DNA from 3 places in the Dactylosporangium thailandense genome. Region 3 is predicted to be linked to each of the others. Evidence: riboswitches for the same ligand, from Rfam matches in the RefSeq annotation. Region 3 holds a riboswitch; each other region holds the start of a gene.
The links. Region 3 has a riboswitch for cyclic di-AMP ahead of AC6JBM_RS43530 (C40 family peptidase). Riboswitches for the same ligand answer to the same signal wherever they lie in the genome.

Region 1 (3,960 bases), 3.2 Mb from region 3:
GTGCACCAGGTTGCTCGCGGGATAGAGCGCGTCGAGCCGCCACTCGGCATCGGCCGAGCGCAGGCCGGCGAGGAGCACCGTGATCCGGCTGTCCACCCGGTCGCCGTAGGCGTCGCTGACCGCGCGCACGAGCGCGTCCATCTGCGGGTGCCCGCGCCCGGCGCCGAGGTGCTCGCGCAGCTCGCGGACCGTGCCGATGAGCGTGCCGGTCCGGAAGCCGGCCGGGGTCGCGGGCGCGGGCGGCACCGAGTACCCGGCGGCGATGAGCGCGACGGCCGTCTCCGCGGGGGCCGGCACCCCGAGGCGGGCCAGGGCGGCGAGCGCGCCGAGGCGCAGGCCCGCGTCGGGCTCGGCGGTCGTCAGGCCCTCGAGCCAGGCGATCGCGGCCGGGTCGGTGGTGGCGAGCCCGGCGACGGCGGTGACGATCGCCCGGCGCACCAGCGGGTCGGGCTCGGCGTCGGCGTGCCGGCGGAGCAGGTCGACCGTGGCTTCGGGGGCTTCGGCGGAGATCGCGCGCACGAGCGGTACGACTGCCGCCCGCACTTGCGCGTCGGCGTCGTGGAGCAGCGCGAGGAAGCGGGGGCGGTCGGCGGCGAGGGTGGCGTTGGCCGTCCGCGTCCGCCCGGCGAGCGGCTGGTCCCACGTCGCGCCGCCGACGCTCGCCAGCAGCTCGACGGCCGCGGCCCGGCCGGGCAGCCCCGGCGTGGTGGCGATCCGGGTGAGGAACGGCAGCGTCTCGAGGGTGCAGCGGTAGACGTCGCCCTGGTGGTGCACGACCCCGTAGAACTGGTCGAGCGCCACCTCGCGCACGGCCGGGTCGGGGTCGACGAGATCGCGCAGGATCGCCGGGACGCCCGCGGCGGAGCCGTAGGCGTGCCGCAGCCGCTTCCACGCGACGGCATCGAGCCCGGCGAACACGCCAACGTCGCCCATGGGCGGCGATCCTACGACGTGTCCGGCCGGGCTCGGGTCCCGCCTTGTGGGGTTACACGCGGCCGTAGCCGTAGAGCGAGTCGATGTCGATCGGGGCGACCTTCACCACGGTGCGGCTGTTGGGGGCGTGGATGATCTGGTTGTTGCCGATGTAGATGCCCACGTGCCCGAGGCCGTTGTAGAAGACCAGGTCACCGGGGGCGAGCTGGCTCCGCGAGATGTGCTTGACCTTGCCCCACTGCTGCGCGGCGTTGTGCGGCAAGGTGACGCCCGCCGCCTTCCACGCCATCATGGTCAGGCCCGAGCAGTCGAACGTGTCCGGGCCGGCGGCGCCGAAGACGTACTTCTTGCCGAGCTGGGCCCACGCGTAGCTGACCGCCTTGCCCGCCGAGCCGGAGACGGCCGGCGGCGGTCCCGGGTTCGTGGTCGGGTTGGCGGTCTTCACCGGGGTCTTCGCCTTCGCCGCCGCGGCGGCCGCGGCCGCGTCGGCCTTGCGCTGCATCTCGTCGAGCTTGGCGATGTTGCCCTCGATCTGCTTGCGCCGCGCCTCGAGGTCGGCCTTCTGCCGGCTCTGGGCCGCGAGGGTCTCGTTGAGGCGCTGCTTCTCGGCGTCGACGCCGGCCTTGGCCGAGGCGTACTTGGCGAGGTCGGCCTGCTGGTTGCGGGAGATCTGCTGCAGCGTGCCGACGCGGTCGAAGAAGCCGTCCGACGACGTGGCGCCCAGCATCAGTGACCAGGAGCTCAGGTTGCCGCCGGACTTGTAGGCGTTGACGGCGATCTGGTCGGCGGTGGCACGGGCGGCGTCCATGCTCGCCTCGAGCGGCTGGAGGTCGGTCTCGCGCTGCTTGATCGCGGCCTGGGTGGCCTCGAGGTCGCCGTTGATCTTGTTGTAGTCCTCGACGATGTGCTCGAGCTCCGCGTTGCCCTTGTCGATCTGGGCCTGGAGCTCGTCGTGCGTCGGGTCGGCATGTGCAGCACACGCCGGCGCGACCATCGCCGCGACCGCCACTCCGATGAGTAACGAGCGCAGCGCCGTCCGTCGGATGAACACGGCAAGCGTCCTTCTTCGCATCCGCCTACCGGGTTAGCTGACGGGTTCGGGCGAGAAGAAGGTTCGCCCTACCACGACCGTGACGGTCGCGGATTCACCCCTGGGGCTAGCCCCGGGTGGGTCCCCGGCTCACGCGCCGGCGCCTGTTGCCAGGGCCGTCGTGCGACTCGGCGGAGCCTGCCCGGGCCGCCCTTGGTGAGCGGCTGTGACCTGGCAGGCCGCACCAAACGTATCGGCGAGGTGTCGGCGGCGGAACCGCCCTAAGCAACACTTAACGTGGACTCAAAGATCACGTTGCGTCGATGGAATCCGTTATCGCCCGATTGCTCCCGATCGCGTCCCGTCGCACATGGTAGGACGGCGCGACATCGTCGCCGGCTAGCGGTTCCCTCCGGACTGGCGGCTGCTGATGTACGCCTCGATCTCCTCCTCGGTCGGCTCGGCGAAGTACTCGTAGGGCGCGACGGACACCCCCTCGACCACCTGGCGCGGGTCGTCCTCGGCCGCGTCCGGGTCCAGATCGCGCGCCCAGCGCGAGCCCATCGAGAAGACGGCGAAGCCCGGCTCGAACCGGTAGCCGATGTCCGTCTCCTCGTACTCGTAGCCCTTCGCCGCCAGGTCCGCGACCACGTCGTCCATGAACCGGGACGTCAGCTGCACGCCGTCGAAGAACACCTCCTCACCGCCATCGGCGAGCTCGACGAGCTCGACCGTCTCGTCGCCGGTGTAGGTCAGCACGAGCATCGGGCTCGTCTCGTACACGGCCCGGCTGCTCCGGCCGGGATGGACGGGCGGCCCGATCCGGCTCTCGACCACGTCGCGGTGCTCGCCGACCTTCACCAGGGCCACGCCCTCGCCCGGAAGAATCTCCATGCCGCGCATGATGCCACGGCCGCGCGACAGCGTCGCCACCGTCGTCGCGCGGGCCGGCGACACTCCGAAGTGGACACTCGGGCGAGCCCGGCGACCGGCGTGTCCTGTGTAGACAGCGGCGCCGGCGTTCAGGCGAACGGGTGTACCCGGATCGCCCCGCAGCGGATCGGCCGGCGGGCGCGAGCAGCCGAAATGCGCACAGGAAGGCCGGATCCGACCGGCCCGCCTGCGGCCATGAGGCCATGTAGGCCCTTGTTCGTACACGCCGGGCACGAGTAACGTCACGCGCCGTGAGCGCAGTGCAGCGTAACAACGTCAGGCTCCTTGGCCCCGAGGACGCCCCGGCCGTCGTCTTCGCGCACGGCTTCGGCTGCGATCAGAACATGTGGCGGTTCGTCGCGCCGCGGTTCGCCGGCGATCATCGCGTCGTGCTGTTCGATCACGTCGGGGCCGGGAACTCCGACCTCGGCGCCTACGACGCCCGGCGGTATGCGTCGCTCGGCGCCTACGCCGACGACTTGCTCGAGATTCTCCGCGAGCTCGACCTGCGCGGGGTCGTGTTCGTCGGGCACTCGGTCGCCGCGATGATCGGGCTGCTCGCGGCGAACGCCGAGCCGGACCGGTTCGCCAAGCTCGTGCTCGTCGGACCCTCCCCGCGGTACATCGACGACCACGACTACTACGGGGGCTTCAGCGCCGGCGAGATCGACGAGCTGCTGGACAGCCTCGACAGCAACTATCTCGGCTGGTCCGCGGCGATGGCGCCGGTCATCATGGGCAACGCCGACCGGCCGGAGCTCGGGGAGGAGCTGAGCAACAGCTTCTGCCGCACCGATCCGGCGATCGCGCGGCAGTTCGCCGAGGTGACCTTCCGCTCGGACAACCGCGCGGATCTGGGCAAGGTGAGCGTGCCGACGCTGATCCTGCAGTGCTCCGAGGACGTCATCGCGCCGCGGGAGGTGGGCGCGTACTGCAACGCGAACATCCCCGGCAGCACCCTGATCGTCCTCCACGCGACCGGCCACTGCCCGAACCTCAGCGCCCCGGACGAGACCTTCGCGGCGATCGACGGTTTCCTGCGGACGGGCTGACGTGCCGGAGCC
Region 2 (3,960 bases), 1.2 Mb from region 3:
CGCCGGTGATGTCGGTGTCGCCGAGCAGGACCCGGCCGTGTTGCGGGCGGTACACCCCGGAGATCACGTTGAAGATGGACGTCTTGCCGGCGCCGTTGGGGCCGATCACCGCGAAGAGCTCGTCGGCGCCGACGCTGAAGTCGACCCCGTTGATCGCCTTGACGCCCGCGAAGCTCAGCTGCACGTCCTTGAAGGTCAGCACATCGCTCACGACAACCACCGCTTCCGCCGCTTGTAGTGCTTGACCTCGCGGAACGAGTGGGCGGCGTGCGATCCCAGGTAGAACTCGCGGATGTCGTCGTCGGCGAGCAGCTCGGCGGCGGGCTTGTCGAGCACGACCTTGCCGTTCTCCAGCACGTATCCGTGCTCGGCGACGGAGAGCGCCATGGTCGCGTTCTGCTCGACCAGCAGCACGGCGGTGCCGGCCCGGTTGATCTCCACGATCAGGTCCCGCACCTGCTCGACCATGCGCGGGGCCAGGCCCAGGCTCGGCTCGTCCAGCAGCAGGTACTTCGGGTCGGACATGAGCGCCCGGCCCATCGCCAGCATCTGCTGCTCGCCGCCCGAGAGGTAGCCGGCCACCGCCGCGCGCCGCTGCTTGAGCACCGGGAAGAGCGCGTACATGCGCTCCATCGCCTCGGCCGCGCCGCGGCGGCGGGTATGGGCGCCCAGCCGCAGGTTCTCCTCGACGGTGAGCTCGGCGAAGGTGCGCCGGCCCTCCATCACCTGACTGATCCCGCGCCGCACGACCGCGGCGGGGCGCAGGCGGTGGACGGGAGTGTCGCCCAGGGTGACGGAGCCGCGCGTCACGGCCCCGTCGTGCACGCCCAGCAGGCCGGAGAGCGCCCGCAGCAGCGTGGTCTTGCCGGCGCCGTTCGCGCCGAGGAGGGCGACGATCCGGCCCTCCGGGACGGCGAGGCCCACGCCCCGCAACACCAGCATCACATCGTCGTAGACGACCTCGAGGTTCTGGACCCGTAGCACGTGCGGACCCCCGAACTATTTGCACCGGCGGTGTAAGAAGTTAGGAGTATTTAACCCGCTTCCGCGTAGGAATCAAGCCCCGAATCTGTAACCGTCCGGCACCGATGTCACGGTCTGGCACGGGCGGCCAACCGGCAGTAATACGGACTTTTGGGGTAATAGATATCGAGCGGGACGCACGCCTTTCGCCCGCGAGATGATCACGTTAAGTTAGGCTCTGGCCTGCTCGGCAGTCCGCCGTCCAACCCGGACGGCGCCGGGCAAGCGCCGCCGAATCGACATCGCGCGCACCCACCCCCGGGCGCGCGCGGCGAACCGGGGACCCGCGCTTCTCGGGGTGAATCCGCAACGCTGCGGTAGGGCGCTATCTCTTCCCGCCCGAACCCGTCAGCTAACCCGGTAGGCGGTGTCGGTGCAGAAGGGTCTTTCCTTGTCCACTGGACATCGTGCCCGCCGGTCGGTGCTGCGGACTCTGCTGATCGGGTTCGTCTCACTCACCGTGCTCGCACCCGCGACGGTCGCGCACGCGGATCCGTCGCTCGCCGACATCGAGGCTCAGCTCGACAAGTCGAACAAGGACCTCGAGGCCACGGTCGAGGCCTGGAACAAAATCAACATCGACCTGGCCGACTCCCAGAGCAAGGCGAAGACGCTCGAGGACAGCGTGGCGGCGACCAACGGCGCCGTCCAGGAGATCGCGATCGCCGCGTTCAAGACCAACGGCAACATGCGCAACCTCAACATCGTGCTCAACGCGACGTCGTCGGGCTCGCTGATGGACCAGCTCTCGATGCTCCAGCAGATCACGCACCAGCAGCAGAAGAGCATCGAGGACTACAAGAACGACAAGGCCAAGCTGGACGAGACGATCGCGGCCCAGAACACGCAGAAGGCCGATCTCGAAAACCAGCGCAAGCAGATCGAGGGCGACGTCAAGAAGCTCGAGGACCTGCAGAAGAAGGCCAAGAACGCCGGCAGTACCAAGGTGAGCTCGCCCGGCACGACCAACGCCAAGGCGCCCGTCGTCGACGACGCGACCCGGCAGAAGGTCGTCAACTTCGCCTACGCACAGCTCGGCGAGCCCTACAAGTGGGGCGCCGCCGGTCCGAACAGCTGGGACTGCTCCGGCCTGACCATGGGCGCGTGGGGCGCCGCGGGCGTGAGCCTGCCGCACAACGCGGCCAGCCAGTGGAGCAAGGTGGCCCACATCAGCAGCTCCCAGCTGCTGCCCGGCGACCTCGTGTTCTACAACGGGCTCGGCCACGTCGGCATCTACGTCAAGCCCGGCACCATCGTGCACGCCCCGCACACGGGCGACGTGGTGAAGGAGGCGCCGATCGGCGTCGACAGCATCTACGGGTACGGGCGGCCGAAGGTCTAGTTCGTCGCTTGTTCGAAGGGCCGCTCTTCCCATCGAAGGGCGGCCCTTCATCATTGGGGCATGGCGACCTGGGATCCGCAGCAGTACGAGCGCTTCGCCGACGAGCGCGCCCGCCCGTTCCGCGAGCTCGTGGCGCGCATCCCCACCACGTCCGCGGTCGCCGTCGTCGACCTCGGCTGCGGCCCCGGCACGATGACCGCCACCCTCGCCTCCCGCTGGCCGGACGCGGCAATCCTGGGCCTCGACTCCTCGCCGGCGATGATCGCGGCGGCCGCGGAGCACCGAACCGCCCAGCTGACCTTCCAGCTCGCCGACGCGGGCGAGTGGCGGCCCCAGCGCGGCTCCCTCGACGTCATCGTGGCCAACGCCTCGCTGCAGTGGGTCGGCGACCACGAGACGCTGCTGCCGCTGTGGGCGGCGGCGCTCGACGACGGCGGCACGCTCGCCTTCCAGGTGCCGCTCTCCTTCGACCCGGGCATGGTCGCGGTGGCGGCACAGGAGCGCTGGGCACCGCTGCTGGCGGGCGCCTCGGGCACCACGGGTCCGCGCTCGGCGTCGCCGGTGCTGAGCGCGGCCAACTACGTGCGGCTCCTCTCCGCGGCCGGCCTCACCGTGGACGCGTGGGAGACGACCTACTACCACGTGCTGCCCGGCGAGGACCCGGTCTTCGAGTGGTTCAAGGGCACCGGCCTGCGGCCCTACCTCGACGCCCTCTCCGGGAACAACCTCGAGGAGTTCACGGCGGAGGTCAAGGAGCAGATGCGGCAGCTGTACCCGCGCGAGCCCTTCGGCACGATCCTGCCGTTCCCTCGCCTCTTCGTCGTCGCACAGCGGGCCTGAAACGGCTCGCGGCTCGCGGCTCGCGGCGCTCGATTCCCCGGCCTGCGGCCCGCGGCCCCGTTTCCGGCCCGCAGCCCCGTTTTCGCGGCTCGCGACCCCGTTTCCGGCCCGCAGCCCCGTTTTCGCGGCTCGCGACCCCGTTTCCGGCCCGCAGCCCCGTTTTCGCGGCTCGCGACCCCGTTTCCGGCCCGCAGCCCCGTTTTCGCGGCTCGCGACCCCGTTTCCCGGCCCGCGGCTTGTCTCGCATCGGACATGGCTCCGGCCTCTGCCCGCGGCCGCGCGCACGTGCCGACCGCGCCATAACGCCGTTCCCGTTCGCGCGAATCGTCGCGCATCGGGCATGACCTGCGTCAAATGGTTTACATCAGGTCTTGATCTCGATTCATACGCTGATGCGCGTGAGTAAAACCTGGAAGATCATTATTTTCGGCGGGATCGGCCTCTTCGTACTCTGCTGCGGGGGCGGCGTCGCCGGGCTCTTCTTTGTCGTCAACGGCTCCACCAAAGAACCCAAGGCCGCGACCGTGGACTTCCTGACCGCGCTCGAGACCGGCAAGACCCAGGCCGCCTACGACCTGCTGTGCTCCTCGGCGCAGCAGAACTACGGACCGGAGACCTTCGAGGCGTACGTCAAGAAGGACCCCATCACCGCCCACGACATCAGCTGGGGCGGCTCCTACAGCAACAACAACGGCAACGAGACGGCCCAGATCGACGCCAGCCTGACCTACCAGAACGCCGGCAAGTCCAGCCAC
Region 3 (3,960 bases):
GTGCTGCACCCGGGCGAGTTCGTGCTGGCGTCGACGCTCGAGGTGATCACGCTGGGCGACCAGCTCGCCGGGCGCCTGGAGGGCAAGTCCAGCCTCGGCCGCCTCGGCCTGCTGACCCACTCGACCGCCGGCTTCATCGACCCCGGCTTCAGCGGCCACGTCACGCTGGAGCTGTCGAACGTCGCGAACCTGCCGATCCGCCTCTGGCCGGGCATGAAGATCGGGCAGCTGTGCATCTTCCGGCTGTCCTCGCCGTCCGAGCACCCCTACGGCTCGGCGGTGTACGGCTCGCGGTACCAGGGCCAGCGCGGCCCCACCCCGAGCCGCTCCTGGCAGAACTGGCGCACCTGGCCGACGCAGTAAAAAAGGGTGGGCCCGAAGGCCCACCCTCTTAAGCCACTCGGCCGTATCCGGATATCGGCTCGGAGTCGATCTTCTTCATCTGCACCGGTTGGCTGGGGTTGGGTGCGTGGACCATCCAGCCGTTGCCGACGTAGAGCCCGACGTGGTGCTTGTCGGGGTAGAAGAAGACGAGGTCACCGGCCTTGAGGTCGGCCCGCGAGACGCGCTTGGTGTCCTGGTACTGCCACATCGTGTAGTGCCGCAGGTACGTGACGCCGACCTGTTTCCAGGACCACATCGTCAGGCCCGAGCAGTCGAACGTGTTCGGTCCCTCGGTCGCCCACACGTACTTCTTGCCGATCTGCTGGCATCCGAACTGGGCGGCCCGGCTGCCGGGGCTCCCGTCGTACTGCTGCGGGCACGCGACCGGCTTGAGCGACCCGGTGCCGTTGCCGCTGCCGTAGGCCTGGAGGCGCATGTCCTGCAGGTTCTTGATGTCGGCGTTGATCTGGGTCTCCTGCTGATTGAGCGCGGCCTCCTGCTCGGCCTGCTTCGCGATCAGCTCGTCGAGGGGACCCTTCTGGGCGTCGTACTGCTGCTTGGCGACGAGCACGTCCTTGATCCGGTCCTGCTCGTCCTTGGCCACCATGTTGAGCATCGTCATCTGGTCGATGAACGTGTCCGGCGACCCGGTGGTGAGCATCGCGTCGAGCTTCGAGACGCGCCCGTTCTTGTACTGCATCACGGCGAACGCGCTCACCTTGTCAAAGGCGGCGTCGACCTGTGCCTTCAGCGGGGCGATCTGGTCCTCGAGCTGCTTCTGCTTGGTCTTGTTGGCGGCGAGCTCCAGCTTGAGCTGGTTGTGCTGCTCGATGACGGGCTCGATCGTGTTCCACTTCTCGTCGATCTGCTTCTCGATCTCGCCGGGCGTGGGGTCCGCGTGCGCGAGGCCGGTGACGCCGAGGGCGAGGGACAGACCGCCGAGGGTGGCGACGAGGAGCCGTACCAGTCGGTTGGGCCGCCGCGTCCACCTCAGATGGGTCTCCACCGAGGAGATACTCCTTCTTCCATGGCCGCCTACCGGGTTAGCTGACGGGTTCGGGCGGGAAGGTCGCCCTACCGCAATCTCGCGGATTCACCCCGGTGGAACACGTGGGTCCCCGGCTCGAAATCGACTCGGCGGTGCCGCCTGGCGCGCCCGTGGTGGGCGCGGACATCCAGTCGACGCGAATTCACGTTAAGCGCGCCAGGTTCCCATCGACAAGTGAGTGCGCGATTGTTGTCCGATTTGTCCCGAAGGTCAGGCAATTCGAGTGACGAACACATCATCGATTGCCCCCACGAACTGATCGTTGTTCGCGCTGGTTCCCTTGCCACCAATACAGAGCGGATCGTCGTTCACTATCGACAGTGACGACGGAATGGTGGCCCGCCCCGCTTCGGCCCCGTCGACGGACACCGTGAGCAGGGAGTTACTGCGCGAACACGCGATCCGGTGCCACCGCCCGTCGGCGACGGACTGCGCCGCGAGCGCCACGAAAATATTCGACGAACGAGTGCCGACAATCACACAACTGGGCCGCCCGGCCTCGCCGTCGACCTGCAGCTTGAACTGACTGTCACCGACCGAGAACCCTTTTTGGACAACATTGGCGCCCTTAGAAGTCTCATCCGGCTGAACCAGCACACTGGCACCATACGTAATGGGTCCGCGACCGGGATTGAGAAACCCGGCCGGACCACTCTGCAGGATCACCCGTGCACAACTCTCCGCACCGTAATGCTCACACCGAGGCGGAAAGCGCACCGCAAGTCCGCCGTCGTGGGCCACGGTGGCGAGCTGCCCACCCTCGGCCCGCCGCGACCGCAGCGCCAGCCGCCCGGAGGCGTCCGTGACCGGCTCGGCCAGGCCGTTGTCGAACGTGTACCGCACCGTGACGTCCCCGTGCGCCGACGCGCTGGCCGGCCCGCTGGACGGCGCCGCCACGCCCAGCGCGCTGCCCATGCCCGGCGCCTTCGCGGACGGCCCGACCAGCGGCTCGGCCGCACTCCGCCCCGCCGGCGCCGACGCCCACCGCACCGCAAGGCCGGCAACCACGACAAGACACGCAAGCAGGGCACACAGCAACAACCGACGGCGGCGGCGCATAACCGGACATGATGCCCCGAATCGCCACGCCGGCGCGGCCGTTTCGAGCGCCGTTCCCTCCGATGCGTTACAAGATTCATTGCTCCGGTCCGCCGGGGGCACGACCGTTGCTCCCGTCAGACACCGTTCGGCCCTGGCGGGCCTCTCTGCCGCGTCCGCGTAAGGTGTTCGCCCATGCCCGACGACGAATGGCGCGAGGAGACCCGAGCTTCCTACAACACCGTCGCCAAGAGCTACGCCGAGTTCGTGACCGGCGCCTTGACCGGCGACCCGTACCTGGCCGCCACCCTGAACCTGTTCGCGGCCCTGCTGCCGCTGGGCGCCCCGGTGGCCGACGTCGGCTGCGGCCCCGGCCACGTGACCGCCCACCTGGCGGAGCTGGGCCCGGACGCCTTCGGCATCGACCTGTCCCCGGCCATGATCGACCTGGCCCGCGAGGCCTACCCCCAGCTCACATTCGAGGTCGGCGACATGACGGAGCTGACCCTGCCCCCGGTCGCCGGCATCCTGTCCTTCTGGTCGCTGATCCACATCCCCGACGAGTCGATCCCGCCGACCCTGGCCGGCTTCCACCGAGCCCTGAACCCGGGCGGCGTCCTGCTGCTCGGCTTCCACGCGGGCGACGGCACCCGCCTGAAGACCGAGGGCTACGGCGGCCACCCGATGCGAGTCCACGTCCACCGCCGCCAACCGGCCCGGATGACCGAGTGGCTGACGGAGGCCGGCTTCGCGGTGGAGACAACGCTGCTGCTGGACCAGCACACCAAGTCCCCGGGCGCGGCCATCTTCGCCCGGAAACCCTGACCGAGCGCGTCAGCGGGAACCGCCGTGTGGCCCCTAGGCCCGGCGCGGGAAGCCCATGGTGACGCGCTCCGGACCACCCAGTCCGGCCGAGAGAGCGTCCGCGAGCGGCCAGGCCCCCGTGTTCCGCTGGGTCGCGACCTGCGCCAGGTCGTCCATGACCCTGGTCCAGCGCCGGCCGTTCATCGCGACCATCACCTGGTCCGCCGCCCGCGAGCCGCTCGTGTCGCGCACCGCGGACTCGATCGGCCCGTGCGGCGGCTCGTACCCGTTGACGCGCCGCACCGCCGGCCCGAGCACCGCCAGGATCTCGCGCCACGCTTCGGCGGGCAGGCTGACCTGGTAGGTGTGGTACTCGTCGAGCCGCAGGTCCGCCCGCGCGACGGTGAACTCGCACCACCGCGACCAGCCCGCGGCCGCGACCTGCGGAGGCGTGGCACGAACCCGCCAGCGGTACGACACACCGTGCTCGAGCGGCGCGACCCGCTCGAGCGGCAGCGCCGTGGTGTGCTCCGGCCAGTTGCCGTCGCCGCCGAGCTGCTCGCCCTCCTGCGGGATGGGGCCGTCGAGGCCCTGGAGCTGGAACGCGGTGTCGACATGCGGCACGCCGGGGGCGGCCGGAACCGTCGCGGACAGCACCGGATAGACGGTCGGCACGACGGGCCGGT

Region 1: it holds a riboswitch for cyclic di-AMP, as region 3 does, so the genes downstream of both, AC6JBM_RS02590 (C40 family peptidase) here and AC6JBM_RS43530 (C40 family peptidase) in region 3, are expected to answer to the same signal.
Region 2: it holds a riboswitch for cyclic di-AMP, as region 3 does, so the genes downstream of both, AC6JBM_RS38040 (NlpC/P60 family protein) here and AC6JBM_RS43530 (C40 family peptidase) in region 3, are expected to answer to the same signal.

What each region holds. Positions count from the first base shown of each region.
Region 1 is NZ_AP029195.1:617,400-621,359, reverse strand. Features, by position in the region: gene AC6JBM_RS02595 (HEAT repeat domain-containing protein) at 1-933, opposite strand, end outside; gene AC6JBM_RS02590 (C40 family peptidase) at 986-1,984, opposite strand; cyclic di-AMP (ydaO/yuaA leader) riboswitch at 1,992-2,136, opposite strand; gene AC6JBM_RS02585 (hypothetical protein) at 2,363-2,857, opposite strand; gene AC6JBM_RS02580 (alpha/beta fold hydrolase) at 3,148-3,948, shown strand; gene AC6JBM_RS02575 (ATP-binding SpoIIE family protein phosphatase) at 3,950-3,960, shown strand, end outside.
Region 2 is NZ_AP029195.1:8,550,621-8,554,580, forward strand. Features, by position in the region: gene AC6JBM_RS38030 (ABC transporter ATP-binding protein) at 1-211, opposite strand, end outside; gene AC6JBM_RS38035 (ABC transporter ATP-binding protein) at 208-942, opposite strand; cyclic di-AMP (ydaO/yuaA leader) riboswitch at 1,243-1,404, shown strand; gene AC6JBM_RS38040 (NlpC/P60 family protein) at 1,445-2,365, shown strand; gene AC6JBM_RS38045 (methyltransferase domain-containing protein) at 2,426-3,205, shown strand; gene AC6JBM_RS38050 (Rv0361 family membrane protein) at 3,604-3,960, shown strand, end outside.
Region 3 is NZ_AP029195.1:9,788,963-9,792,922, forward strand. Features, by position in the region: gene dcd (dCTP deaminase) at 1-363, shown strand, start outside; gene AC6JBM_RS43530 (C40 family peptidase) at 392-1,390, opposite strand; cyclic di-AMP (ydaO/yuaA leader) riboswitch at 1,402-1,534, opposite strand; gene AC6JBM_RS43535 (LamG-like jellyroll fold domain-containing protein) at 1,643-2,347, opposite strand; gene AC6JBM_RS43540 (class I SAM-dependent methyltransferase) at 2,666-3,295, shown strand; gene AC6JBM_RS43545 (hypothetical protein) at 3,329-3,960, opposite strand, start outside.